Regions from separate parts of the Pantoea phytobeneficialis genome, predicted to be linked through region 2. Evidence: predicted binding sites of a transcription regulator. Region 2 holds the regulator's gene; each other region holds the start of a gene.

Region 1 (7,287 bases), 1.9 Mb from region 2:
GACCCGCGTACCATCCCCAGCGTACTGACTGCGCTGTTCTGTGCCCGTGCCATTGAGCGTATCGGTGACCGCTGCCAGAACATCTGTGAGATCATCTTCTATTTTGTGAAGGGCCAGGATTTCCGTCATGTTGGCGGCGACAAGCTGGATGAATTGTTGTCCGGCGACGATGGCAGCAACAAACCTTCCTGATAACCCCGTGGCTGCTGGTTTTACTGGCAGCCATCTCCATTTCTGATTGGTCTCAAGTCTTTCCGCTCTTTATACTTGGCGCACTTTTTACTGCAAGGTGCTGCTGCATGTCCCTCTCCCCACACAAGAAACAGAGCGTAACCCCGGCAAAAGCGATGTTGGCCGCCGTCAGTGGCTATGCGATGGATGGCTTCGATCTGCTGATCCTCGGCTTTATGTTACCGGCAATCAGCGTCTCGCTGGCGCTCGATCCTTCTCAGGCCGGTTCGCTGGTCACCTGGACGCTGATTGGTGCCGTGGTCGGCGGAATTGTTTTTGGTCATCTGAGCGACCGCTTTGGCCGTATCCGCATTCTCACCGTCACCATTCTCATGTTCTCAATATTCACCGGATTGTGTGCGGTGGCACAGGGATATTGGGATCTGCTGGCGTATCGTACCTTTGCCGGAATGGGGCTGGGGGGAGAATTCGGTATCGGCATGGCGCTGATTGCTGAAGCCTGGCCGCAGGAGAAGCGTAACCGTGCTTCAGCGTGGGTCGGTATCGGCTGGCAACTGGGGGTGTTGCTGGCGGCTTTTATCACGCCGCCACTGCTGAGCGTGATTGGCTGGCGCGGAATGTTCCTGGTGGGCCTGCTGCCTGCGTTGGTTTCGTTTGTGATTCGGCGCAGCATGGGCGAGCCGGAAGGCTTTACCCGACATGTGGCCAAAACGCCGCAATTGTCGTTTGCGGCGCGTATTCGATTGTTGTTTAGCGATCGCGCCACCAGCAAAGCCAGTCTGGGGATTTTCATTCTTTGCTCGGTGCAGAACTTTGGTTACTACGGACTGATGATCTGGATGCCGAGTTATCTCTCCTCCAGCTTCGGTTTCAGCCTGACCAAATCCGGCCTGTGGACCGCCGTCACTGTCGTGGGCATGACTTTTGGCATCTGGCTGTTCGGTGTACTGGCGGATCGCTTCGCACGTTGGAAAATTTTCCTGCTATATCAATTCGGTGCGGTCGTGATGGTGGTCATTTACGCTCAGCTACGTGATCCCACCGTGATGCTGTTTACCGGGGCGCTGATGGGGATGTTTGTGAATGGCATGATTGGCGGTTATGGCGCGCTGATTTCCGATACCTTTCCAACCCAGGCGCGTGCTACGGCGCAGAACGTTTTGTTTAACCTCGGACGTGGTGTAGGGGGTTTTGGTCCGCTGGTTATTGGCTTACTGGCAACGAAAATTTCATTCGCGGCAGCGATTACCCTGCTGGCGCTGATTTATCTGCTGGATATCGTCGCGACGCTGTTTTTATTGCCGAAGAAGCAGGGCAATGAGGATTCACTCGGCGCGATAGGCTGAGCGTAGCGGCGCGATTTATCACGCAAGATCTTGCGTGCTGCGGGAAAACCCCGCGCGATGAATCGCGCCGCTACGGGACCCTGTGGACAGTTACACCAACGCCCAACCGCGCGCACGCCACAAGTCGGGTAGCTGCGTCATATCATCAAATCGGGTCACCAGCGGGTGATCCAGTTCCGGGTTATGCGCATCGGCGCAGTAATAAAACACCGGAATGCCCGCGGCGATCCCTGCGCGGGCACCGGCCTCGGAGTCATCCACCAGAATGCACTTCTCAATCGGTACCTGCATTTGTTCTGCGGCGTGATACATCAACTCCGGGTCCGGCTTCCAGTGGTTGATGTCATAACCGCTGTAAAGATGTGCTGCAAAGTACGGCAACATGCCGGTCAGCCCCAATGAATGTTGCATCTTTTTCACCGTACCATTTGAGACGACGCACATCGGGACTTTGACTTGTTCCACCAGCGCTTTCGCTCCGGCAATGGGCTTCAGTTCTAAATCGAATAAGCGTGCTACCTCGGCGCGGTACGCCGTTTCCACCTCATCCATCGGCAATTCAGTCTGATGTTCCGCAGAAACATCACGGATGATGTCGTAGAGTTTTACCCCTTTGTATTTTTCAAACATCTCCTGTAGTGAGAGTTCAATACCGTAGCGGGCAAAGGTGTTGACGTAGGATTGTGTACAGATCACCTCACTGTCGACCAGCGTGCCATCACAATCAAAAAAAACACATTCAACTGACATCAGACATCATCCTTTTGCTAAACAAGAAGCTGTCACTCTAACGCACTGTGCGCACCGAGCAAACGCTTGCGAAAAATCAGTGTGCTGGTCAGTCAAAATCTATAGGATACGCGCGTTAAATTTTTCAGCGGAATAAGCTATGAACAAGCAGGGTCTGTTGCAACGCGTCTTTAAGTTGCAGGAACACGGCACCACCGTGCGTACAGAAGTGATCGCCGGTTTCACCACCTTTCTGACGATGGTTTACATCGTTTTCGTCAACCCGCAGATTCTGGGTGCCGCTGGCATGGACACCCAGGCGGTGTTTGTCACCACCTGCCTGATCGCGGCATTCGGCAGCATCCTGATGGGGCTGGTGGCGAATCTGCCGGTGGCGCTGGCACCCGCAATGGGACTGAATGCCTTCTTTGCTTTTGTGGTCGTCGGTGCAATGGGGTATTCGTGGCAGATCGGGATGGGCGCGATCTTCTGGGGGGCGCTGGGATTGTTGATCCTCACGCTGCTGCGCGTGCGTTACTGGATGATCGCCAATATCCCGCTGAGTCTGCGTGTTGGCATCACCGCGGGCATCGGGCTTTTTATCGCCATGATGGGACTGAAAAATGCCGGCATTATCGTGTCAAATGCCGACACCCTGGTGACGGTGGGCAACCTGACCTCACATAGCGTACTTCTGGGGGCACTTGGCTTCTTTATTATCGCTATTCTCGCCTCTCGCAACATTCATGCGGCGGTACTGGTATCGATTGTGGTGACCACGGCGATTGGCTTGCTGCTTGGCGATGTGAAGTTCACCGGCATTTTCGCGACACCACCATCCGTGGGCGCTGTCGTTGGGCAAGTTGATCTCAAAGGTGCGCTTAATATCGGTATGGCCGGGGTGATTTTCTCCTTTATGCTGGTCAACCTGTTCGATTCCTCCGGCACGCTGATCGGTGTGACCGACAAAGCGGGACTGACCAATGAAAAAGGCACCTTCCCGCGTATGCAGCAGGCGCTGTTTGTCGATAGCGTCAGCTCGGTGGCGGGTTCGCTGATCGGCACCTCTTCCGTCACTGCTTATATCGAAAGTTCTTCTGGCGTAGCGATTGGCGGGCGCACCGGGTTGATGGCGGTGATCACCGGCATTCTGTTCCTGCTGGTGATGTTCCTGTCGCCGCTGGCGGCGATGGTGCCGTCCTACGCGGCAGCGGGGGCGTTAATCTACGTCGGTGTATTGATGACGGCATCGCTGTCGCGGGTGCGTTGGGATGATCTCACTGAAGCGGTTCCGGCGTTTGTCACTGCGGTAATGATGCCGTTCAGTTTCTCCATCACGGAAGGTATTGCGCTGGGCTTTATTGCTTATTGCGTAATGAAACTGGGGACTGGCCGTTGGCGTGAAATCAGTCCGTGCGTAGTGGTGGTCGCGCTGCTGTTTGTGCTGAAAATCGCCTTTATTGATGCCCACTAACACGTTACAGGCCGCATAAGCGGCCTGTTTTGTCACAGATGTCCCATTTCCTGGGGAGTGGTGCGTTCGCTCGGCAGGCTGGTCAGGCGTAGCGTGCGTGGTCCGATATTTGGTTTACTTATCTCCACGTCGCGCAACGGCATCCATTGATGGTTGGCATCAATTTCCCACAGCCGGAGCCGTTCGGTGCCGGGGGAGAGCGCACAGGACCAGACCAGCGTCGGTTCGGCATCGCACACCGCCTGAATATCAGGAAATATACTGGAGCGCAGGCGTCCCGCGGCTGGATGTAGTCGCAGCGAATCGATACCGCTTTCGGCTTCTCCGGTGAGTTTGAGGATGCTTTGGCGCAGGGTCCAGATTTGCGTTACCGCTTCCATAAAATCCTGCTGCGCATTAATCCAGGCTTTCTCTCCGGAAGAGAGATCCTGCGTTAATGTATCCTGAGTCTGGCGGCTATGGGCGCGTACAATCTCCATATCCAGCCCGGCACGCCCGCCTTCTTCGGCCAGCAGCACACCCACCATATTCCCGGCGTAGGCAATGCTGAAATCAGGCAGGGCAGAATCGGCAAAACAAGGGCGCCCACTGCTGGTGGTCACAAGCGGTGGTAATTCATTGATACCATAGACGCGTAACATTAGCTGCGCCAACAGCCCACGCGCGGCGAGAAAGCGTCCCCGACGCTTGTCGGGCAGGCGCTGTGCGCTATTGATCACATCCTGTGGGACCCGCATTGTCTCAGAGGAGAGGGGCGGGTTACCCGTCCAACGAACAAAATGACTAGCCATCTGTCGCTCCGTGAAAATGGTCGGATAATCATCAGGTCTATTGTAAGAATTTTCTCATGGCTTTGCATCCGGCATTACATGGAATACCTGAATTTCAGATAACGCCGAAGGTCATGACAATGCGCTGACGCCGCATCAGCCGCTGTTTCATGGTAGTAGTTTGCTGATAAATGCCTGAATGGATGCTGAATAGCCTGATGTGGTGTAGGATTTGGGCGGTAAAAAAAAGCTGGCTGATGAGAAAATTATGATCGCTAAATTTCAGCCGCGCTTCATCGCAGAATAACGCACGTCGGAGTTTTTTATGTCAGTTACTTCATCACACCAGGAATCAATTTCTCTGGATGACTTTCGTCATGGTATGCGCCGTCTGGCTTCAGGTGTCTCGCTGGTTACCACGCAACACGCGGGTGAAAAATATGGCCTGATTGCCTCCTCAGTCAGTTCACTGGCAGCGGAACCGCCGAGCTTGCTGGTATGTGTCAATCAAAGTGCCACCAGCCACGCCTATTTTTTGCAGGCGGGCCATTTCGCCGTCAACGTACTGCGTGAGCAACATGCGGATTTGTGTGCTCAGTTCAGTCAGTCATCACGCCGTGAGGAACGTTTCCAGACCGGCAACTGGCAGACGATCACCACAGGCGCGCCAGTGCTGGCTGATGCCCTGGTGAGTTTTGATTGTCAGTTGGAAAAAGTGGTGGAATGGCATACCCACAGCGTGCTGCTGGCACGGATTGTCGGTATCAATCTGGCCGGGGAAGCTGCCGAGCCTATGGTCTACTTCAACAGTGGTTTTCATTCGCTGGGTCTGTAGCGCCGCGATTTATCGCGCTAATCAGGCCGCCTCTGCAATTCTGAAAAACAGCGCGAAAAATCGCGCTGTTACGCATTCATTCAAGCGTTGTTCAGGCAAACTTGCACACATCATCGAAGCCGAGGCGTGGCAGACGCGCATGCAGCTTGCTGGCCTCGCCATAGCCGAGGTTGATCAGCAAATTAACCTGCCATTTGCTGTCGCTGAAGAAGGCGGCGTTGACTTTGGCTGGATCAAAACCGGACATTGGGCCAGCGTCCAGACCGAGCGAGCGCGCGGCCATGATCAGGTAACCTGCTTGCAGGCTGCTATTACGAAACGCTGTCTCTTTGACCAATTCCGGGTTGCTGGTGAACCAGCTACGCGCATCACCGTGCGGAAACAGTTTCGGCAGATTTTCATAGAACTCGGGATCTGAGGCGACAATCACCGTAGCCGGTGCCTTCATGGTTTTTTCCAGGTTACCGGAGGAGAGTGCTGGCTTTAACTTCTCTTTCCCTTCCTGGGAAGTAACAAATACAAAGCGACCCGGTGAACAGTTAGCAGAAGTCGGACCCAGCGCCGTCAACTGATAGAGCTGTTTAATCAGTTCTTCTGAAATGGGTTTTTCCTGCCAGTAGCTGTGGGTGCGAGCCTCATTGAATAGGGTATTCAGAGCGAGGCTGTCGAGCGGTGTACTCATGTTTCTCTCCTTTTCAGGCATCAAATTGAGCCCAATGTTTAGCATGAATAGAGGAATGGCCTGGATCAGTCGGTGCACTTTGGGCGGTGATTAAGGTAGTCAGCAGGGCGGTCCGGCTGGTGAAGATCTTCACCGTTATACTGCAAATAGAGAGGGTTACCAAATAACATTGCAGTAAATATCCCTGGTTAGCCGCGATGCTAACCAGGGGGAATGAATGTTAAAACAACTATTTCCCAATACAAAAACTGGAGAAAATCCGCCCCAGCAAGTCATCAGAGGTGAACTCACCGGTAATTTCGCTCAACGCCTGTTGTGCCAGACGCAGCTCCTCGGCCAGCAGCTCGCCCGCCCAGGCTCCCAGCAGCTGATCTTTGCCTTGTTGCAAATGGGTTGCCGCCAGTTCCAGCGCCTGCAAATGGCGACGGCGAGCAAGGAAGCCACCTTCCATATTGCCGCTGAAGCCCATGGTTTGTTTCAGGTGATCACGCAGGGTATCCACACCTTCGCCGGTGCGGGCGGAGAGGCGAATAAGTGAGTGACCATTTACTTCAGACAGACCAAGGGACTCGCCTGTCATATCGGCTTTGTTTCGTACCACGGTGATCGGCAGTTCGGCTGGCAAACGCGAAACAAAATCGGGCCAGATGGCCGCCGCTTCCGTGGCATCAGTGGTGGTGCCATCCACCATAAACAACACACGGTCAGCCTGCTCAATCTCCTGCCAGGCACGCTCAATACCGATGCGTTCTACTTCGTCGCTGGCATCGCGTAAACCGGCGGTATCGATGATATGCAATGGCATTCCGTCGATATGAATGTGTTCGCGCAGTACATCACGCGTCGTTCCGGCAATATCGGTGACAATTGCGGCTTCTCGACCAGCTAATGCATTGAGAAGACTGGATTTTCCGGCGTTTGGACGTCCGGCGATCACCACTTTCATCCCCTCGCGCAGCAGGCTACCCTGGCGTGCTTCAGCACGCACGCCATTCAGGTCACCGATCACCGCATTCAGCTGAGCTTCAATTTTCCCGTCTGAGAGGAAGTCGATCTCTTCATCAGGAAAGTCGATAGCGGCTTCCACATAGATGCGCAGGTAAGTAAGTGCTTCCACAAGCGCGTTAATGCGGATGGAGAATGCCCCCTGCAACGAGTTCACCGCCGAACGTGCCGCTTGCTCTGAGCTGGCATCAATCAGGTCAGCAATGGCTTCTGCCTGAGCCAGGTCGAGCTTGTCATTCAGGAAGGCGCGTTCA
Region 2 (7,287 bases):
TCGATCCAGGGGTCAACATTCATATCGGTTTTAATTGCCCCAATGGTATGCAGCAGGAAAATACCGTCCGGCTTCAAATTACGATCGGCCACCTCAAAATAGGTCGCGTAATTTTTGGGACCGACATGTTCGAACATGCCGACTGAAACGATACGGTCAACTTGCAGATTCAGGTCGCGATAATCCTGCAACAGAATGGTGACGTCCAGACCGGCACAACGCTCCTGTGCCATCTTCTGTTGCTCTGCCGAAATGGTGACACCATGCACTTTCACGCCATAATTGCGTGCGGCAAACTCTGCCAGTCCACCCCAACCACAACCAATATCAAGCAATGTCATGCCGGGTTTCAGTTGCAGCTTGCGGCAAATCATATCGAGTTTGTCTTGTTGCGCCTGTTCCAGCGTCTCGGCCTCTTTCCAGTAACCACAGGAGTACTGCATAAAGGGATCAAGCATCAGAGAAAACAGGTCGTTTCCAAGATCGTAATGCTCTTTACCGACAATCCAGGCGCGTTTTTTCGATTGTAAATTGGTCAGACGCGCGGCTGCGATACGCAACGTGTCTTTAAAATGATGCGGTAATTGTTGATCCAGGTGGTGCTTCAGTACGCGGTGGAAAAACATGTCGAGATTTTCACAGTCCCACCAACCGTCCATATAGCTTTCACCTAAGCCCAATGAACCTTCTTGCAGGACCCGTTTAAAAAAATCCGGATGCTTAACCTGAATATCCCAGGGGCGAGTGCCATTAATGGCAATATCAGCCCGTTCCAGTAATTCATGGGCGATACGAAACCAGTGGTTTTCTTCAAGGCTCACTTCTTCTATACACGATGAACTCATAGCTTCTCCATCACCTTTCCGATTTCAACCTGAGAAAAGAATAGTCAATTTCTCCAGGCTTGTGAGAGAACTCACGGAAAATCCGTGCGCCAGATATCCGACGTTTTACAGAGGTATGAATCTGAATAGAAATGTCTGGCACAACACAGGGGAGAATATCGTGCAGACGCCATCCCAGCGACAGAGTCGCTTAATAGTAATACATTCATGTTATTGATTTGTTACAGAATTGCTGACCCACGCAGTATATGCTTACGTGGGTCAATATTCAACGACTTATCGTTAGGATGCTAACTAAAGTTGTTGCGTCAGTGATTATCTTCGCAGGCTAAGGAGTTGTGAGCAACATCACTTTGTGCGTTTGCCGTACGTTGCCAACCGAAACCGGCCCAGGCGAGTGCAACGGTAGCGAGCATCACGAGGCTGGTGCTATGCAGCGCTTGTTGTAATCCAGCGGAAACGACCAGGCTGGCGACAAAACATAATCCGAGTTGTAGCAAATTTTGCAATGAAGCAGCTTTGCCTGTTGCCTGGGGGAAGGGCAGCAGGGCACTGGCGACCACAATCGGATAGATAGCCCCATTTGCCAGCGCCATACCACAGAACGGCAACAGCAATGCCCACAGCGCGGGGGCGGAAAGCTGCGTAACCGCAAACAGGCTAAGAATGCTCAGGCTGTAGATCACCAGTAACCACGGCAGCAGTTGTTTCCCCTGAAAACGATTCAGCAGCGCGCGGCAGCCAAATCCACCGATCAGGAAGGCGATAGTTTGCGGCACATAACTCAGGCCAATATCTGCCGGTGATAAACCGGCATCGGCGAGGATAAAGGGCGAGCCGGTCAACCAGGCAAAAAAGCTGGCGGAACAGGCAGAGTAGATCAATACGTTGCCGCTATAAGTACGCGATACCAGCAGCGTCAGCCAGCCAGGCTGCGGCGCTCGCATGGTGTCGGCTCGTACGGGATTCGCCAGACGCAGGGTGCCAATAAGCAACACCAGGGTTATCAGTGTCAGCAGCAGAAAGATACTACGCCAGTGAAAATGGCCCATCAGCCAGGCACCGAGTAACGGGGCGAGCGCCGGAGACAAGGCGACCAGCGGCATAATGGTTGCAAAAACTTTGTTGGCCTGGTTTTGCGGATAACGATCCACCACCAGCGCCTGCCAGCTAACAGCGGCAGCGCAAACACCCAGCGCCTGCACAAAGCGCAGCGCCAGCATCAAACGGACGTCGCTCACCCACAGCATGCCCAGACAACCCAGGGCAAAAATCGCTAATCCCGCCAGCAGAACCGGTTTACGTCCGAAGCGATCTGACAGCGGTCCCCAGAAGACCTGCGCACAGGCAAAACCACCAAGGAACAGACTCAGACTGGCGCTGATGGTACCGGGGGCGGTAGCAAAATCCTGCTGCATGGCACCGAATGCCGGCAGGTACATATCCGTAGCAAGAAAGCCCAGCATGCTGAGTAAAGCAAGATAAGGCAGAAATCCTTTTGATGACAACATGGTAATTCTCTTTAGACAGGAAAACGCGGAGGAGTGTAAAAGCGTGCACCAGGTTTTGTGAAACGCTAATATTTGCGCGGTGCTATCAAAAAATTTGCAGGCAAAAATATGTGGTCTGAATATGCGCTTGAAGTGGTAGATGCGGTGGCCCGCAGCGGTAGTTTTAGTGCGGCAGCACAAGAGTTACATCGGGTGCCTTCTGCCATCAGCTACACGGTACGGCAGCTCGAAACCTGGCTGGCGGTGCCGTTGTTCGAACGTCAGCATCGGGAAGTGGTGCTGACGGCAGCCGGGGAGCATTTTGTCCGGGAAGGGCGTAGTGTTATCAAAAAAATGCTGGCGACGCGGCGGCAGTGCCAGCAGTTGGCAAATGGCTGGCGTGGTCAGCTGAGTATCGCGGTGGATTGCATCGTTAAACCTCATCGCACCCGACAACTGGTGAAGGATTTCTACCGCCACTTTCCCGACATGGAGCTGATTATCAGTTATGAAGTGTTTAATGGTGTCTGGGATGCACTGGCCGATGGGCGGGTCGATGTAGCGATTGGGGCCACTCAGGCGATCCCGGTCGGTGGGCGTTTTGCCTTTCAGGATATGGGCGCGTTGAACTGGCGCTGCGTGGTCAGCCCCGATCATCCGTTGGCAAAAAGTACCTTGTTGGATGACGAGACGTTGCGGGCCTGGCCTTCTCTGGTGCTGGAAGACACTTCGCGGGCGTTGCCGCGGCGCATGACCTGGACGTTGGATAATCAACGCCGGCTGGTGGTGCCGGAATGGGAAACCGGCGTCGACTGCCTGCTGGCGGGACTTTGCGTGGGGATGGTGCCGGGCCATTTAGCCCGGCCATTACTGGATAGCGGAGCATTAACCGAGTTACCGTTACCCACGCCGTTCCCGGATAGCCCATGCTGCGTCAGTTGGTCGGAACAACGGAACTCGCCAGCTCTGGGTTGGTTGCTGAGTTATCTCGGCGATGCCGAAACGCTCAACTATGAATGGTTGAGCGAAACGGAAACCTAGCGGCGGTAGTCGCGGAACGGGCCGTCAGCGACTGAACGGCGTTCAATTAGCGTTGGCTGAACTTCAATGGTTTGCGGTTCTTCACGTTTGCTGGTGATACGATCCAGCAGCATTTCCAACGCTTTTTCACCTAACTGAGCTTTGGGTTGATGAACGGTGGTCAGCGCCGGCGTGAAATAACGTGCGTTGCGCACGTTGTCATAGCCGATCACTGAGATATCCTGCGGGACCCGCAGACCCATTTCATCCGCAGCACAGATCGCGCCCATCGCCATGATATCGCCACCGCAGAACACAGCAGTCGGGCGTTGCTTCTGATTGAGGATCTGCTGCATCGCCTGATAACCGGATTCCGGTTCAAAATCGCCCTGCACAATCCACTCGGGCCGCACGGTGATGCCTGCCTCATTTAGCGCCTGCATGAAACCGGCATGGCGGCCACCGCCGGTGTTGCGCTCCATTTGTCCGGGGATGGCACCAATGTCACGATGACCGCGTTCAATCAGGTAACGCCCGGCGAGATAGCCGCCCTGAAACGCATTGTCCTGCACCGTATCGGTAAAATCGCCACGCGATGCGCCCCAGTCCATCACCACCATCGGGATATTACGGTTCTCTTCCAGCATGGTCAGCAGGTCGTCAGGGTATTCTGAACACATCACCAACAGGCCATCGACACGCTTCTGCGCCATCATCGACAGATATGCGCGCTGTTTTTGCAGGTCGTTATGCGCATTGCCCAGGATCAGCGTGTAGCCGCGATCGAAACAGTGATTTTCCACCGCCTCGATAATCTCGGCAAAATAGGGGGCTTCACTGGAGGTGGCCAGCAGCCCCAGCGTTTTGGTGTGGTTGACTTTCAGGCTGCGCGCCACGGCGCTGGGCGAGTAATGCAGCTCTTTGATCGCTTCCCATACGGCGTTACGCGTCTCTTCCGCGACAAAACGCGTTTTGTTGATGACATGCGAAACCGTGGTGGTGGAGACACCGGCGCGTTTCGCCACATCTTTAATTGTTGCCATGAAAATGGTACTCCCGGGCTTATCGCAACTAACTGATAAGTATATTGTTAAACGTTTGCGTCTGCTAATGGTTTTGCGCCCCGATTTTCGGGGCGAATGGCGAAGAAAAAGACATTAACACCTGGTCAATAACGCTTTAACTTGCCGCAAACACAGCGTGCGCAAAATCTGTTGCGCAACGAAAGGCGGCGATTCTAGCAAGCTGGCGCGGATAAGACGAGATTTTTGCCGGAGGCTGTGAGAAAATTACGATAACCCTTCATTTATTGTGACTAAGGAGTTGTGATGAGTACAGACCTGAAACTGGCGCTGTTTACCACTGTGGGCGCGCTACTAATGATTATCGTGTTCAGCTTCACCGCGATCCTTCATTAATAAAAAAGCCGGACCTGAAAATCAGGGTCCGGCTTGTTGTTTTATCGGGTATCGGGCGTTTTTTAGCGGATAGTTTTGGGGGTCATCATACGGCGTGCCCCGACGTAGTGTTTCAGCCAGTAATCCTCACCCAATGCACTGATTTGAATATCTTTACCGGTACGAGGCGACTGGATAAATTTGCCATTACCAAGATAAACACCGACATGATCGGCAGTGCCGCGATTATTGATGCGGAAGAACACCAAATCCCCTTTCTCCAGCATATCGCGCTTAATCGGTGCCGCATCCCGCAGGTGATACATTTCGTTGGCGGTGCGCGGGAATTTATATTTGACCAGGTCTTTGTAGGCGTACCACACCAGACCGCTGCAATCGAAACCGGTATGCGGTGAAGTGCCACCCCATTGGTATGGTTTACCAATCTGCCCCATCAGCTTGTTCATCGCGGTTTCGCGTGCTTTCTGATAGCGCTGACGGTGAGAATTGCTCATCTTGATGGTGGTCAAATCGCGGTCATCGTCCTGCTTCGCGCTTCTCTTTGCCAGACGTTGGTGACCATATTTTTTTGACGGTGATTTCAGCAGGGCTTTCTTGCTGCGGGTTTTATGCAGCGCCGTTTCCATTTTCGGCTGTTTTTTCAGCTTTAGCTTCTGAACACTGGTAGCAAGACGGGATTTTTTGGTGCTGGTTTTTACCGGACGTCGCTTGCGACGCTCATCTTCGCGCGCACTTTTTTTCTCAGCGTTATGCAAACTGGCATTGATGGGCGCATGCGGTGACGCAGAAGCCACATTAAAAAACAGTTGGGCGAAAGCCAGCATAAAAAGCGTAATGAGTAAACGCATAGTCCGGTACAGGTTAAGCAGTCTGAAGAAACAGCCCGCAGCTATGTTAGAAAAATCTGATCAACGATCAGCACCGAGATGATTCTAATCCAGTTTTTTTCTAAAAGGTAAGGCATTTTTCTATTAATGTGTTAGCAGAGTTGATATGGGGCAAAAATGAGCGATTTCAGCTGGTTAACCCAGCAGATATATTGCTAATTATTAATCGGTTCATGCTTAATCATGATATGAAAATGTTATTTATGGCACCGGAACTTAACAAACATGGCGATTGATGTGCCTGAACCGCAAAATCCCGTTTTAGTGCGGGGGTGAAATCGCTACAATAAACAAACACGAAGTGAGGAATTAAGGAAGGCAAAAATGAGTACTGTTGAGAAAATCCAGCGCCAGATCGCAGAAAACCCGATCCTGCTGTACATGAAAGGTTCGCCGAAACTGCCAAGCTGCGGTTTCTCTGCACAAGCGGTACAGGCTCTGTCTGCCTGTGGTGAGCGCTTCGCGTATGTTGATATCCTGCAAAACCCGGATATTCGTGCCGAGTTGCCAAAATATGCCAACTGGCCGACCTTCCCACAGTTGTGGGTTGATGGCGAGCTGGTCGGTGGTTGCGACATCATCGTCGAGATGTTCCAGCGTGGTGAACTTCAGCCGCTGATTAAAGAAACTGCTGAGAAGTATAAAGAAGCAGAATAAGCGTTAAGGCCGACAGTCGTCGGCCTTTCTTTTGGTCACTCGGCGGAGTCTTCTTCCGACAGTTCGTCACTGAACGCCAGTGGCCAGCCCCCCAGACGTTTCCAACGGTTCACTAACTCGCAAAACAGGATGGCGGTTTGTTCGGTATCGTACAGGGCGGAATGCGCCTGGGTGCTATCAAAATCCATCCCTGCCGCTTTACAGGCTTTTGCCAGCACCGTCTGACCCAATACCAATCCACTTAATGCCGCAGTGTCGAAAGTGGCAAACGGATGGAATGGATTACGCTTCAGACTCACGCGTTCCGCAGCCGCCATCAGGAAGTTGTGATCAAAGGTGGCATTGTGCGCCACGATAATCGCACGATTACAATGGCTGTCTTTCATCCCTTTGCGCACCATCTTAAAAATGGCATGCAGCGCATCATACTCGCTCACTGCGCCACGCAACGGGTTGCTGGGATCAATCCCGGTAAATGCCAGTGCTTCCGGGTTAAGAATCGCGCCTTCAAAAGGTTCAACGTTGAAATGAAGCGTCTCATCACAATGCAGCCAGCCGTCATCATCCATCTTCAGAGTAGTGGCGGCAATTTCTAACAGGGCATCGGTTTTGGCATTAAAACCGGCAGTTTCGACGTCGATCACCACGGGATAAAAGCCGCGAAAGCGTTGATGGAGAGCGTTTAAGGCGTTCGATTCAGACATCAGGATCTCATAGCAATAAATGGGGCAGCGCGCATTATGGCAAAAATTGCGGGAGGGTGCAGCAGGAGAGGTGGGTCAGCCGGTAAAAGTACAGGCTGACCTTGCAACAGGTTAGTTGCCGATGCCGTGTCCGGCATGTTTGTTTTCGATCAGCTCGATTTTATAACCATCGGGATCTTCAACAAACGCAATAACCGTGGTGCCGCCTTTAACCGGACCGGCTTCACGCGTCACTTTGCCACCGGCATGACGGATTTGGTCACAGG
Region 3 (7,287 bases), 1.0 Mb from region 2:
CTACTCAGCATCTGGTCGTAGCGCACCCGCTGCGACTGGTACAAATGGGCCAGGGTCTCGTCACCCAGCACACAATATTGCCGATAGCTGCGTTCGAGTTCGATGGCCGTACGTGCCATCGCTTCGCTTCGGCGCACATCGGTAAAGGTGTTGCGATTGGTATCCGCCGCCTGATTACTCAGCGCCGAAAGGCTTTCCCATGCCTGCCAGGCCAGCACCAACAAGGGCAGCAGCACCAGCAGGAACGCCATCAACACCAGTTGACGCAACGATCGGGGAAACAGACGCCATCTCTTCACAACAGATTTCCTTAAAATTTGACTGAGGAATGCTAGCGGAGTCTGACAGCGGAAGAAAGTACAGATAAGAAAACGGCAGGCGCGATGCCTGCCGTTAAGCGCGACGCCGAATGCCTCGCGCAGGAATAAGGTGGTGCCTAACTCAACGTTACGTCCGATGCTTGATAACGTTGCAAAGCAAGCGATTATCGGTTGGGTGGACGGCAGGCACCGTTTGGTGCGTCATTCAGTTTTTATGAGCTCAACCGCAATGCGGGGCAATCATAAGCAGGAGAATGAGCAACGCAAAGATTATAGCAAGTATCGTGCCAAAAATAAAATAGTGTTTATTATCAGACAAATGCCCGAGTGAATGTTCGACTGGCGGGAAATTTTTACCGTCCGGTCCGGTAAAGTGTCGCTAATTAGCAACGGGTTTCAGGGGCAAAAATTACCACTAATAATATCAATGAGTTAAATGTCACCTTTTGACGACATGATAACCGTAGCGGTGTCGCCATTTTCCGACATTCAATAAAAAAGGGCGCCCTGATGGACGCCCCTGATGCGCGATAAATTGCGCTGCTACAAGCGGTGCGGTTAACCCAACTGCTTACGTGCGTTGCGGAAAATACGCATCCACGGGCTGTCCTCGCCCCACTCTGCCGGGTGCCAGGAATTGCTCACGGTACGGAATACGCGCTCCGGATGCGGCATCATAATGGTGACGCGACCGCTTTCGTTGGTCACGGCGGTGATACCGTTCGGCGAGCCATTCGGGTTGGCCGGATAGGTTTCCGTCACCTTACCGAAGTTGTCGACGAAGCGCAGCGCCACCAGACCTTTGCTTTCCAGCGCGGCCAGATGGGCACCATCACGCACTTCAACAAAACCTTCACCGTGCGACACGGCGATCGGCATACGCGAACCGGCCATACCATCCAGCAGCAGCGACGGGCTGGCAGCAACTTCCACCAGGCTGAAGCGCGCTTCAAAACGTTCTGACTGGTTACGTACAAAGCGTGGCCACAGTTCGCTGCCCGGCACCAGCTCGCGCAGGTTGGACATCATCTGGCAACCGTTACACACGCCCAGCGCCAGCGTCTGTGGACGATGGAAGAAGTTTTCAAACTCATCGCGCACGCGGCTGTTGAACAGAATCGATTTCGCCCAGCCTTCACCGGCACCCAGTACGTCACCGTAGGAGAAGCCGCCACAAGCCACCAGCGCGTGAAACTCTTCCAGACCGCGACGGCCCGCCAGCAGATCGCTCATATGGACGTCAACGGCGGTGAAACCAGCACGATGGAACGCGGCTGCCATTTCAACGTGCGAGTTCACACCCTGCTCACGCAGCACGGCGACGCGTGGGCGTGCACCGGTGGCGATCATCGGTGCTGCCACATCTTCTTCTGGTTTGAAGGTCAGATGGACGTTCAGGCCCGGATCGTTGTCGTTTTTCTTCGCGTCGTGTTCCTGATCGGCACAGGCGGGGTTATCACGCAGGCGTTGCATCTGCCAGGTAGTTTCTGCCCACCAGGTACGCAGCGTGGTACGGCTTTCGCTGTACACCGCGTGCTCACCAGAACGGATAACAAAGCGATCGCCCGGCAGCGCCTGACCAATCACATGTACGTTGGCCGCCAGACCGTGGTCAGCGAAGGTCTTCAGCACTGCATCGCGATCGGCTGCATTGATCTGAACCACCGCACCCAACTCTTCGGTAAACAGCGCGGCCAGCGCATCGCTGCCCAGTGCGGCGATATCCGCCTCAACACCGCAGTGGCCGGTAAACGCCATCTCAGCCAGCGTCACCAGCAGACCGCCGTCGGAACGGTCATGGTAGGCCAGCAGTTTCTGCTGTGCCACCAGCGCCTGAATGGCGTTGAAGAAGCCAGCCAGTTGCTGTGCATCGCGCACGTCGGCCGGTTTGTCGCCCAGTTGACGATAAACCTGTGACAGCGCAGTCGCGCCCAGGGTGTTGGCACCGTTGCCGAGGTCCACCAGTAACAGCAGGTTGTCTTTGTCTGCCTGTAGCTGCGGGGTGACAGTACGACGCACGTCTTCAACGCGGGCAAACGCGGTGATCACCAGCGACAGCGGTGAAGTCATTTCGCGTTGTTCATTGCCTTGCTGCCAGCGAGTTTTCATCGACATGGAGTCTTTACCCACCGGGATGGTGATACCCAGCGCCGGGCAAAGTTCTTCACCCACCGCTTTCACCGCTTCATACAGACCGGCATCTTCACCCGGATGACCAGCAGCCGACATCCAGTTCGCAGAGAGCTTAACGCGCTTCAGCGAACCGATTGCCGTGGCCGCCAGGTTAGTCAGCGCTTCACCCACCGCCAGACGGCCCGAAGCTGCGAAGTCGAGCAACGCCACTGGCGCGCGTTCGCCCAGGGCGAAAGCTTCACCGTAGTAACTGTCGAGGCTGGCCGTCGTCACTGCACAGTTAGCAACCGGGATCTGCCACGGACCAACCATCTGGTCACGCGCCACCATACCGGTCACGGTACGGTCGCCAATGGTGACAAGGAAGGTTTTCTCGGCCACGGTCGGCAGGTGCAGCACGCGGTTTACCGCATCGGCAATCGTGATGCCGTCACGCTGCAACGCTTCGCCTTGTGCCTGCTGACGGACTACGTCACGCGTCATCTTCGGCGTTTTACCCAGCAGCACGTCGAGCGGCATGTCGATCGGTTTGTTATCGAAATGGCTGTCGGCGAGGCTCAGATGCTGTTCTTCAGTGGCTTCACCAATCACCGCGTAAGGTGCGCGCTCGCGTTTGCACAGTTCATCAAACAGCGGCAATTTGTCCGGCGCAACCGCCAGCACATAACGTTCCTGCGATTCGTTACACCACACTTCCAGCGGGCTCATGCCTGGCTCATCGCTCAGCACATCACACAGATTGAAGCGTCCACCACGGCCACCGTCGCTCACCAGCTCTGGCATGGCGTTAGACAGACCGCCCGCGCCAACGTCGTGGATAAACAGAATCGGGTTAGCTTCACCCAACTGCCAGCAGCGGTCGATCACTTCCTGGCAGCGACGTTCCATTTCCGGGTTGTCACGCTGAACGGAAGCGAAGTCGAGGTCGGCATCAGACTGGCCAGAAGCCATCGACGATGCCGCACCACCACCCAGACCGATGTTCATCGCCGGGCCACCCAATACAATCAGCTTGGCACCAACAACGATCTCGCCTTTCTGGACATGGTCGGCACGGATATTACCAATACCGCCCGCCAGCATGATGGGCTTGTGGTAGCCACGCAGCTCTTCACCGTTGTGGCTGTTAACGCGTTCTTCATACGTACGGAAGTAGCCGTTCAGAGCCGGACGACCGAATTCGTTGTTAAATGCTGCGCCACCCAACGGGCCTTCGGTCATGATATCCAGCGCGGTGACGATACGGTCTGGTTTACCGAAATCTTCTTCCCACGGCTGTTCAAAGCCCGGAATACGCAGGTTGGAAACGGAGAAGCCCACCAGGCCCGCTTTTGGCTTCGCGCCACGACCGGTTGCACCTTCGTCACGGATTTCGCCACCGGAACCGGTCGCGGCACCCGGCCACGGCGAAATCGCCGTCGGGTGGTTATGGGTTTCTACTTTCATCAGGATATGGGCTTCTTCCTGATGGAAGTTGTATTCACCTTTTTCAGCATCGGCGTAGTAGCGGCCGACTTCAGAACCTTCCATCACCGCTGCGTTGTCTTTATAAGCAGACAGCACATGATCCGGGGTTTGTTCGAAGGTGTTTTTGATCATTTTAAACAGCGACTTCGGCTGTTTTTCACCGTCGATAATCCAGTCGGCGTTGAAAATTTTGTGACGGCAATGCTCTGAGTTCGCCTGCGCGAACATATAGAGTTCAATGTCGTTCGGGTTGCGGCCCAGTTTAGTGAAGGCATCCAGCAGATAGTCGATTTCGTCATCGGCCAGTGCCAGCCCCAGCGTCGTGTTGGCCTGCTCCAGCGCCTGACGACCACCACCCAGCACATCCACGCTTTTCAGCGGTTGCGGTTCATGGTGCACAAACAGCTGCTGCGCATCGTTGAGATCGCCATACACCGTCTCCATCATGCGGTCATGCAGCAGGCTGGCGAGGGTTTGCCACTGTGCTTCGGTCAGTTCAGGTGCCTGTACGTAGAACGCCATACCGCGCTCCAGACGGAGCACCTGCGGCAGATCGCAGTTGTGCGCGATATCGGTCGCTTTGGAAGACCAGGGTGAAATGGTGCCTGGACGCGGCGTCACCAGCAACAGACGCCCTTGTGGCGCATGCTCGGCGAGAGACGGACCGTATTTCAGCAGACGTTGCAGGCGGGCTTTTTCATCCGCACTCAGCGGCGCGCTGACATCGGCAAAATGGACGTACTCGGCGTAAATATCACTCACCGGCAGATGAGCGTCCTGAAAGCGGGTCAGCAGTTTGTTTACACGAAATGCCGACAGGGCGGGCGAACCACGCAGAATTTCCATCATTAAAGATCTCTCGTCTTCGAAGCGCCGGGCGACGCTTCATTGGGCGCAACAGGGAAAACGGGGCGTATTATAGAGAAACGGCACCGGTTACGAAACCGTTTGCGCAGAATTTATGAGTCTTAGTATTTGCCTGAAAATTGCGCAAATCTTGCTATATAAGTTGCTCCGACTCACTTTGTTGCGCAAAATGCCCTTCGCTCTGGGAGTTCAAAGAAGATCAATACTGCCTATTAAAGACAGAGGCCTTAGAGCCAGCGAGAGACAACTATTTGAAACGCCTGAAATTAAACTATCTGTTCATCGGTCTGATCACCGTGCTGCTTGCGCTGGCACTGTGGCCTTCGATCCCCTGGTACGGGGGTGGTAAAGACGCGATATCGCAGATCAAATCACGGGGAGTGCTGCGCATCAGTACCGTTAACTCCCCGCTGACATACTACACCGTCAATAATGCACCAGCCGGTATGGACTACGAGCTGGCGAAACGCTTCGCCGATTATCTGGGCGTCAAACTTGAGGTAACGGTACGTCCGAACCTCGGTGACCTGTTTGACGATCTCGATGATGGTAAAGCGGATTTGCTGGCGGCGGGCCTGATCTACAACAACGATCGCATCGCCCGTTATCAGACCGGACCGAGTTACTATTCGGTATCGCAACAGCTGGTGTACCGCATTGATAAGCCGAGACCTAAAAATTTCGGTGACCTGAAAGGCCGGCTGGTTGTGCAGTCCGGATCGGCGTACCTGTCAACTTTGCGTTCCGCTAAAGCTGACCATTATCCCGATCTCGATTGGTCAATTGCTGCCGATCAGGGGCAAAAAGCGCTGCTGGAAGCCGTGGCGGATGGCAAGCTGGATTACACCGTGGGGGATTCTGTCACGATCGGCCTGCTGCAACGCATCCATCCCCAGCTGGCGGTCGCCTTTGATATCACCGACGAAGAACCGGTCACCTGGTATCTGCCACGCGATGAGCAGGATGACAGCCTGAACGCGGCGATGCTCGACTTCTATAGCCAGATGGGTGAAGAAGGCACGATGGCGCGACTGGAAGAGAAGTACCTCGGTCACGTCGGCACCTTTGATTATGTCGATACCCGCACCTTCCTGCGTGCCATCGACAACACGTTGCCGGATATTAAGCCGTTATTTGAAAAGTATGCTTCCAGCATCGACTGGCGCTTACTGGCAGCTATCTCTTATCAGGAGTCGCACTGGAATCCGCAGGCAACCTCGCCTACCGGCGTACGCGGTATGATGATGCTGACGCGCAATACCGCCGATAGCCTCGACGTTGCCGATCGGCTTGACCCCGAGCAAAGCATTCGTGGCGGCAGCGAATATCTGCAACGAATGATTGAAAAGGTCCCCACGACCATCCCGGACGATGAACGTATCTGGTTTGCGCTGGCTGCCTATAACATGGGTTACGCTCATATGCTGGATGCACGTAAGCTGACCGCCAAACAAGGCGGCAACCCGGACAGTTGGGCTGACGTGAAGTTGCGTTTACCGATGCTGAGCCAGAAACGTTACTACGCCCAGACCACCTACGGCTATGCGCGCGGCCATGAGGCGTACAATTACGTCGAGAATATCCGTAAGTATCAGATAAGCCTTGAGGGTTACTTACAGGAACAGGAGAAGCGGCTGGCACAACAATCCGCTATGGAAGCAGAACTGGGGGCCGGTTACCCGGCAGTCGAACCCAAAATTGCGATGAATTAACCGGCGTCGCGCTGCGCCTGGCGCAGTGCTTTCTTTTGCTCGCGGCGCATGCGGAAAAAGTCACTCAGCATCGCTGCGCACTCCTCCGCCAACACACCAGAATCGATCTGAATCTGGTGGTTCATCCCGGGATGACCAATCACATCCAGCAGTGAACCCGCAGCACCGGTTTTTTCATCTTTTGCGCCATAGACCAGCCGGGTAATCCGGCTGTGTACCATCGCCCCGGCACACATTACGCAGGGTTCAAGCGTGACGTATAAGGTAGTATCCAGCAGGCGATAGTTTTCCAGCACTTTGCCGCCCTGACGTAGCGCCATGATTTCCGCATGTGCCGTAGGATCATGCTGACCAATAGGTCGGTTCCAGCCTTCACCAATCACCGTATCGCCCTGCACCAGAACCGCGCCAACCGGCACTTCACCCTGCTCCCACGCCAGCCGTGCGAGACGCAACGCGTGACGCATCCAGTATTCATCTGTCTGTGGGTTCACCGGGCAGCTCCTGCGGGTTGTAAAGGCGGCGCATTATAACGGAAACGATGGGTTATTCCAGTTGTTGCAGGTTACCCTGCGGGGTGACACGCCAGCGGTGCTGACAAAAGAACAACAGCGGGTTGTCCTGTTTGCTGTCGCTGTAGCCACTGTATAACTGGAGAGGTGTACCGATTTTCTCCTCCAGCTGCGCCACTTTTTCATGCCCCAGACAACGCATCGCCAGCACCCGTCCACCACGGCCTGGTTTCATCTGACTGGCAATCAGCTGCACACGCGGCAGAAATGACGAAT
Region 4 (7,287 bases), 1.8 Mb from region 2:
GGTGATTGATTGGCTGGATGCCTCAGCAACGGTTTTTGAGCAGCAGCAAGAGTTTCTGACCAATCTGGACCGCGAAATCGGCGATGCCGATCACGGGTTGAACATGAATCGTGGCTTCAAAAAGGTCAAAGAGAAACTGCCGACGCTGGAAGATAAGGATATTGGCACCATTTTGAAAAATACCGGGATGGTGTTGTTGTCGAGCATTGGCGGTGCCAGCGGGCCACTCTATGGCACTTTTTTCCTGAAAGCCGCCGAATGTGTCATGGCGAAAGAAGAATTAACGGTGACGGATTTATACAACCTGTACCGCGAAGGCACGGAGCGTATCATCGCACGCGGGATGGCACACCCGGGTGATAAAACCATGGTGGATACATTGTCGGCCATTGTTTCATCGTTGCAAACCCAGCAGGAAGCTCCGCTAACCAGTGCATTGAATAGCACATTAGTGGCGGCCGAGGCCGCGATGAAAAGCACCATTCCGATGCGGGCCGCAAAAGGGCGTGCCAGTTATCTTGGTGAACGTTCTATCGGACACCAGGACCCCGGTGCGACCTCCAGTTATCTGTTATTTAAAACACTTTGTGAGGTTGTTGGCTAACAAACGTGGTCCTCAATAAGGTGATCCAACTATGGTCAATATTGTGGTGGTTTCGCATAGCAGGAAGCTGGCTGAAGGCGTGATTGAGCTGGCGTCACAAATGACGCAGGGAAAAGTAAAGTTCGCCCTGGCGGCTGGCATTGATGATCCTGAAAACCCGATTGGTACTGATCCGGTCGCGGTGATGATGGCCATTGAGGAGGTGCTGGATGACGATGTGCTGGTGATGGTCGATATGGGAAGCGCGATCCTCAGTACCGACATGGCGAAAGAGCTGCTTGGCGAGGAAAAGATGGCACGGGTGCAGATTTGCGCAGCGCCGCTGGTGGAAGGCACGGTGGCGGCAGCGGTCGCGGCGGCATCCGGGCAATCGGTTGAACAGGTGATGGCAGAGGCACATCAGGCGCTGACAGCAAAGTACGCCCAGTTGGGGCAGAGCGCGGCGTTGCCAACGATGCCGCTCCCGGTGGGGCCAACTGACACGCACAACGACAGCAAAAGCTTTTCCTGGACAATAACCAATCCGACCGGCATTCACGCCCGTCCGGCATCGGCGATTGCCCGTTGTCTGAATCAATTTGATGCGGAGGTACAAATCGTCAATGGCGACCGTGTGTTGAATGCCAAGAGCATGAACAATGTGGCGCTGTTGGGCATCAAATGTGGTGATGTCATTACGTTGCACGCTCATGGACCTGAGGCGCAGCAGGCAATCGATGCATTTGCCGCGCTGGCAGCAACGCAATTTGGCGATGACAACGCGGGGCCGGAGGCGGTGGTGAAAAAAAAGTCCGGCGTGCTGGCGGTGACGATCTGCCGCATCGAACGTGACCTGCCACAATTGACGCAACGTGCAGTGGCCGCAAAAGACGTCGAAATTGCCCGACTGAGTCAGGCGATTGCGGCGGCGAAGCAGGAACTGGAGATATTGATTGCCACCACATCTGAGCAACTGACGGACAATGAGGCGGCAATGTTCTCCGCTCACCAGATGATGTTGGAAGATGGCGAGTTGTTCGACACCACCCTTGAACGGCTGGAGCAACAACCAGCACCTGTCGAGCAGTTGTGGCTTGGCGTGATTAGCCAGATGGCCGATGAATACCGGGCGATTGAGGATACGTATCTGCGTGAACGGTATATCGATGTTTATGACGTTGGTATGCGGGTGCTGGGGCTGTTGCTCGGCCATCCTCTGTTTACTCTGCCGCCAGCGCATTCGCCCACATTAATTATCGCTAATTATCTCTTGCCCTCGGAAATTATGGCCTTAGACAGCATGCTGACCGAGGGCGTCTGTTTTACCACCATCGGTGCCCAATCTCATGCGGCGATTTTGGCCGCCGCACGCGGGATAGCGGTGTTTGTCGACCGCAACGGCAAGCGTACCAGACAATGGCAGGATGGCACGCGAGTGCAGCTGGCAACGGATTCCGGCGAGATCATGGCGGTATAACCTTTTCATCATCCTGAATTGAACCGTGGTTTCAAAAACCTGGCGTCACCGATAGACGTAAGTCACGCCGATCTTGTATGGTAATGCTCAGGAACATCCTGCGGGCCAGCTACGGCCTGACTGAAACCCTTAGGAAACGTGATGAAAAACTGGAAAACAAGTGCAGAACAGATCCTGACCACCGGACCGGTTGTTCCGGTCATTGTGGTAAACAAACTCGAACACGCCGTACCCATGGCTAAAGCGCTGGTGGCGGGCGGTGTTCGCGTGCTGGAAGTGACCCTGCGCACGCCAGTGGCGATGGATGCGCTGCGTGCCATGATTAAAGAAGTTCCGGAAGCGATTGTCGGGGCGGGAACCGTTATCAACCCCCAGCAGTTGAAAGAAGTGACCGACGCGGGCGCGCAGTTTGTCATCAGCCCCGGTATCACCGAACCGTTGCTGAAAGCGGCTGTAGAAGGCCCGGTGCCGTTGATTCCGGGTATCAGCACCGTATCCGAGCTGATGACGGGTATGGACTATGGTCTGCGCGAGTTTAAATTCTTCCCGGCGGAGGCCAACGGTGGCGTGAAAGCGTTACAGGCGATTGGCGGACCCTTCCCACAAGTACGTTTCTGCCCAACTGGCGGTATCTCACCGGCTAACTATCGTGACTATCTGGCGCTGAAGAGCGTGCTGTGTATTGGCGGCTCATGGCTGGTGCCGAACGATGCGCTGGAGGCGGGTGACTGGGATCGTATTACCCATCTGGCTCGCGAAGCGGTAGCGGGCGCGAAATAAGTGATGAGCGGTGAGCCGGGTGCTCACCGCATCAGGTGTTAACCTTCGACTTTCACCGCGGCTGCGGCTTTGATAGCGCGAGCAACGGCGTCATCGGTATTCTCACCGGTGGCGAGCGCCACGCCCAGACGGCGTTGACCGGCGATTTCCGGCTTACCGAACAAACGTAACTGCAAGCCCGCACCCAGTGCCGCTTCAACATTTACGAAGCGTACATTGGTGCTTTCCAGTTGCGGCAAAATCACCGCGCTGGCCGCTGGGCCATACTGACGAATACCGCCAACCGGTAAACCGAGGAAGGCACGGACATGCAGGGCGAACTCAGACAGATCCTGAGAAATCAGCGTTACCATGCCGGTATCGTGTGGACGCGGTGACACTTCGCTAAAGATCACCTCATCGCCACACACGAACAATTCCACGCCAAACAGGCCATAACCACCCAGTGCCTTAACCACTTTTTCCGCGATAGCTTGCGCGCGTTGCAGGGCGAGGTCGCTCATTTGCTGGGGTTGCCAGGATTCACGGTAATCGCCATCTTCCTGACGATGGCCGATCGGGGCACAGAAATGTATGCCATCGACAGCGCTGATGGTCAGCAGCGTGATTTCGAAATCGAACTTCACCACGCCTTCAACAATCACACGACCGGCACCGGCGCGCCCACCTTGTTGCGCATAATCCCAGGCCTTGTCGAGCTGGCTGGCTTCGCGAATAAAACTCTGCCCTTTACCGGAAGAACTCATCACCGGCTTGACGATGCATGGAAAACCAATGGCATTGGCGGCGGCAACAAAGTTTTCTTTGCTGTCGGCAAATTGGTAGGTGGAAGTCGGCAATGCCAGTTCCTCGGCAGCCAGACGACGAATCCCTTCACGATTCATAGTCAGACGCGCGGCGCGCGCGGTGGGCACCACTTTTTGCCCTTGCTGCTCCAGCTCAAGCAGTTTTTCGGTGGCGATGGCTTCGATTTCCGGCACCACGAAATCCGGTTTCTCCTGGGCAATCAGCGCGGCCAATGCGTCGCCATCCAGCATGTTAATGACATGGCTGCGATGGGCAACATGCATAGCAGGCGCATCGGCGTAGCGATCGACAGCAATCACTTCCACACCCAGACGCTGGCACTCCAGTGCCACTTCTTTACCCAGCTCGCCTGAACCTAACAGCATGACACGCGTTGCGGCAGGACGCAGCGCGGTTCCGAGAGTCGTCATAATTTCACCTTAGCAGTCAAAATGCGCGCGCAGTATATACGAAAACGTTTGCGTTCTCATCTTTTCAGCACGGCAACGTTTGCCTTACTTTGCGTCGTTCTGACGTTTCCTGACATCCACTGCGGCAGCATGTGAAACCCGGTTCTTAAACAGGAGTTAAACGATGAATAACTGGTTGCAGCAAATTCAATCGGTACTGAAAAAGCAGGGAAGCAGCGGTAAGGGTAGCGGGTTAAGCGACATGCTGGCACCGGGGGCGTTAGGTGGGCTGGCGGGTTTGCTGATTGCCAGCAAATCCTCCCGTAAGTTGCTGACCAAGTACGGTGGGCAGGCGTTGATTATTGGCGGTGGAGCCGCAGCGGGTGCCGTGCTGTGGAATAAATATAAGCAACGGGTACGTGAAACCCATCAGGATCAACCGGGTTTCGGCCAGGTGCAAACGCCGCTGGATCAGCGTGCTGAAAGGTTGGTCACCGCCCTGGTGTTTGCGGCCAAGAGTGATGGGCATATCGACGATCGTGAACGTGCGGCGATTGAGCAGAATATTCATCAGGCGGGTTACGGCGCGCAAGCGGAAGCCCTGATTCAGCAGGCGATGAACCGCCCGCTCGATCCGCACTGGCTGGCGGCTGATGTGAAAAATGAAGAAGAGGCACTGGAACTCTATTTTCTCAGTTGCGCAGCTATTGATGTCGACCACTTTATGGAGCGCAGTTACCTGACCGCATTGGGCGATGCCTTAAAGATCCCGCAGGATGTACGCGACGAAATGCAAAAAGATCTCGCCGCTGAAAAAGCCAGCTTACCCGCCAGTTAACCCCCGCACAGGCCACCTGGGTGGCCTTGTTTTACATTTTCCTTGTACTCAATGGCTTGGCTTCCTGCGCGATCGGTGCCACGCTTGCACAATGTTGTCTCTTCAGGGAAATGAACCATTATGAATCAGCCTCAGGCAAAAAAAGTCCCTCACCAAATGACCCTGCATGGGGAAACTCGCACCGACAATTATTTCTGGCTACGTGATGATGATCGGGAAAATCCCGAGGTGATCGACTATTTGCATGCTGAAAATGACTATGGCAAAGCGATGATGGCTACGCAGGCGCCACTACAGGATCGGGTGCTGAAAGAGATTATCGACCGCATTCCTCAGCAGGATCATTCGGTGCCCTACGTGAAAAACGGCTACCGTTACCAGAGTCGTTATGAAACCGGCAATGAATATCCGGCCTATTATCGCCAGCCGAAAGAAGCTGATCTCGATGCCGAATGGCAATTGCTGCTTGATGGTAATCAGCGCGCGTCGCACAGCGATTTTTACACTATGGGGGCGCTGGCGATTAGCCCGGATAATCAGGTGATGGCATTGGCGGAGGATTTTCTTTCTCGCCGCCAGTATGGCATTCGCTTTCGCAACCTGGTCAGCGGCAGCTGGTATCCCGAGGTGCTGAGTGATGCCTCTTCCAGCCTCGCCTGGGCCAATGATTCGCGTACCGTCTATTACGTGCGTAAACATCCCAAGACTTTGCTGGCTTATCAGGTCTGGCGTCACGAATTAGGGCATCCGCAATCTGATGATCAACTGGTCTACGAGGAGAAGGATGATACGTTCCATCTCAGCGTGCACAAAACCACCTCTGAACACTTCATCCTGATTGCGCTGTTTAGCACCACCACCAGCGAGATTCAGCTGATCGATGCGGAATATCCTGACGCTCAACCCCAGGTCTTTTGCCCACGCCGTCGCGACCATGAATACACCATCGATCACTACAATCATCAGTTTTATATTCGTTCGAATCGTGAAGGGAAGAATTTCGGTTTATACCGCAGCGCCTGGTTGGCGGAAAATCGCTGGCAGACGCTGATTCCGGCTCGCGATCAGGTGGTTCTGGAAGATTTTCAACTGTTCAAGCATTGGCTGGTGGTAGAAGAGCGCTCGCGTGGGATGACCAGTCTGCGTCAGATTCATTGGGAAAGCGGTGAGAGCACCGGCATTGCTTTTGACGATCCCACCTATGTCACCTGGTTGGCCTACAATCCAACGCCGGAGAGCGATACGCTGCGCTACGGCTACTCGTCAATGACCACCCCAACGACGTTATTTGAACTCAACATGGAAAGCGGCGAGCGGCGTGTGCTGAAGCAGACGCCTGTCCCGGGTTTCAATCCGGATGATTATAAAAGTGAACATCACTGGATAACCGTACGCGATGGCACGGAAGTTCCGGTTTCGCTGGTCTACCATCGTAAGCACTTCCAGACGGGCAATAACCCGATGCTGGTTTATGGCTACGGTGCTTATGGCAGCAGCATGGACGCCAGCTTCGGCACCAGCCGTATCAGTTTGCTGGAACGTGGCTTTGTCTATGCGATTATCCATGTGCGGGGCGGTGGCGAGCTGGGTCAGCAATGGTATGACGATGGCCGACTGCACAACAAGATGAACACCTTCACTGACTTTATCGACGTCACGGAAGCGCTGGTTGCGAAGGGAATTGGTCACCCGCAACGGTTATACGCGATGGGGGGCAGTGCCGGGGGGTTATTGATGGGCGCGGTGATCAATATGGCTCCGCAGCTTTACCACGGCGTGGTGGCGCAGGTGCCATTTGTGGATGTGGTGACCACCATGCTGGATCCTTCCATTCCGCTGACTACCGGGGAATATGATGAATGGGGCAATCCAGAGGAGGAGGCGTATTATCACAGCATCCGACAATACAGCCCGTATGATAACGTGGCCGCACAAGACTATCCGCATTTGCTGGTGACCACCGGTCTGCACGATTCACAGGTACAGTACTGGGAACCGGCAAAATGGGTGGCGAAATTGCGCGAGCTAAAAACCAACGATACGTTGCTGTTGTTGTGCACCGATATGGATTCTGGTCACGGTGGCAAATCAGGCCGTTTTAAATCCTATGAAGGGGTCGCGCAGGAGTTTACCTTCCTGATTGGTCTGGCGCAGGGTGTTCTGCCAGACCGTCATGACTACTGAACATTTTTGACGTACTTGCGCAGCGCCTGCCGCAGTGGTGGGCGCAAATCACGCACATTTTCCAGCACCCAGCGCAGATAACCGGGATCTTTGCGCGCCACGCTGCCGATACTTTGCCCGCGATATTTTCCAAACGGGAACACATCATCGGCCACCGGTGCGGGCTGGCAACGGCTGACCATCTGCTCAGCATCCCAACCAGACTTCTCCATGATGCGAATCAGCAACG

The links. Region 2 encodes PurR, which represses purine synthesis genes. Its sites were predicted from a motif close to CANGCAAACGTTTGCNTG; they were not measured.
Region 1: CTZ24_RS00050 (NCS2 family permease) is a predicted target of PurR. The motif match lies at 2,344-2,361, and genes of this name have one in related genera.
Region 3: purL (phosphoribosylformylglycinamidine synthase) is a predicted target of PurR. The motif match lies at 4,858-4,875, and genes of this name have one in related genera.
Region 4: purT (formate-dependent phosphoribosylglycinamide formyltransferase) is a predicted target of PurR. The motif match lies at 4,095-4,112, and genes of this name have one in related genera.

Annotation. Positions count from the first base shown of each region.
Region 1 is NZ_CP024636.1:5,413-12,699, forward strand. It holds gene phoU (phosphate signaling complex protein PhoU) at 1-192, shown strand, start outside; gene CTZ24_RS00040 (MFS transporter) at 300-1,538, shown strand; gene yieH (6-phosphogluconate phosphatase) at 1,629-2,288, opposite strand; gene CTZ24_RS00050 (NCS2 family permease) at 2,428-3,741, shown strand; gene CTZ24_RS00055 (4'-phosphopantetheinyl transferase family protein) at 3,774-4,532, opposite strand; gene CTZ24_RS00060 (flavin reductase family protein) at 4,837-5,346, shown strand; gene CTZ24_RS00065 (malonic semialdehyde reductase) at 5,438-6,028, opposite strand; gene mnmE (tRNA uridine-5-carboxymethylaminomethyl(34) synthesis GTPase MnmE) at 6,258-7,287, opposite strand, start outside.
Region 2 is NZ_CP024636.1:1,903,843-1,911,129, forward strand. It holds gene cfa (cyclopropane fatty acyl phospholipid synthase) at 1-845, opposite strand, end outside; gene punC (purine nucleoside transporter PunC) at 1,154-2,356, opposite strand; gene punR (DNA-binding transcriptional activator PunR) at 2,465-3,376, shown strand; gene purR (HTH-type transcriptional repressor PurR) at 3,373-4,398, opposite strand; gene cydH (cytochrome bd-I oxidase subunit CydH) at 4,684-4,773, shown strand; gene CTZ24_RS08910 (C40 family peptidase) at 4,836-5,621, opposite strand; gene CTZ24_RS08915 (Grx4 family monothiol glutaredoxin) at 5,985-6,317, shown strand; gene rnt (ribonuclease T) at 6,353-7,021, opposite strand; gene gloA (lactoylglutathione lyase) at 7,133-7,287, opposite strand, start outside.
Region 3 is NZ_CP024636.1:2,943,568-2,950,854, reverse strand. It holds gene CTZ24_RS13710 (sensor histidine kinase) at 1-299, opposite strand, end outside; gene CTZ24_RS13705 (hypothetical protein) at 433-651, shown strand; gene purL (phosphoribosylformylglycinamidine synthase) at 879-4,769, opposite strand; gene mltF (membrane-bound lytic murein transglycosylase MltF) at 5,039-6,499, shown strand; gene tadA (tRNA adenosine(34) deaminase TadA) at 6,496-6,993, opposite strand; gene yfhb (phosphatidylglycerophosphatase C) at 7,046-7,287, opposite strand, start outside.
Region 4 is NZ_CP024636.1:3,726,405-3,733,691, forward strand. It holds gene dhaL (dihydroxyacetone kinase subunit DhaL) at 1-604, shown strand, start outside; gene dhaM (dihydroxyacetone kinase phosphoryl donor subunit DhaM) at 636-2,060, shown strand; gene CTZ24_RS17165 (bifunctional 4-hydroxy-2-oxoglutarate aldolase/2-dehydro-3-deoxy-phosphogluconate aldolase) at 2,202-2,840, shown strand; gene purT (formate-dependent phosphoribosylglycinamide formyltransferase) at 2,879-4,057, opposite strand; gene CTZ24_RS17175 (tellurite resistance TerB family protein) at 4,221-4,874, shown strand; gene CTZ24_RS17180 (S9 family peptidase) at 4,995-7,058, shown strand; gene exoX (exodeoxyribonuclease X) at 7,052-7,287, opposite strand, start outside.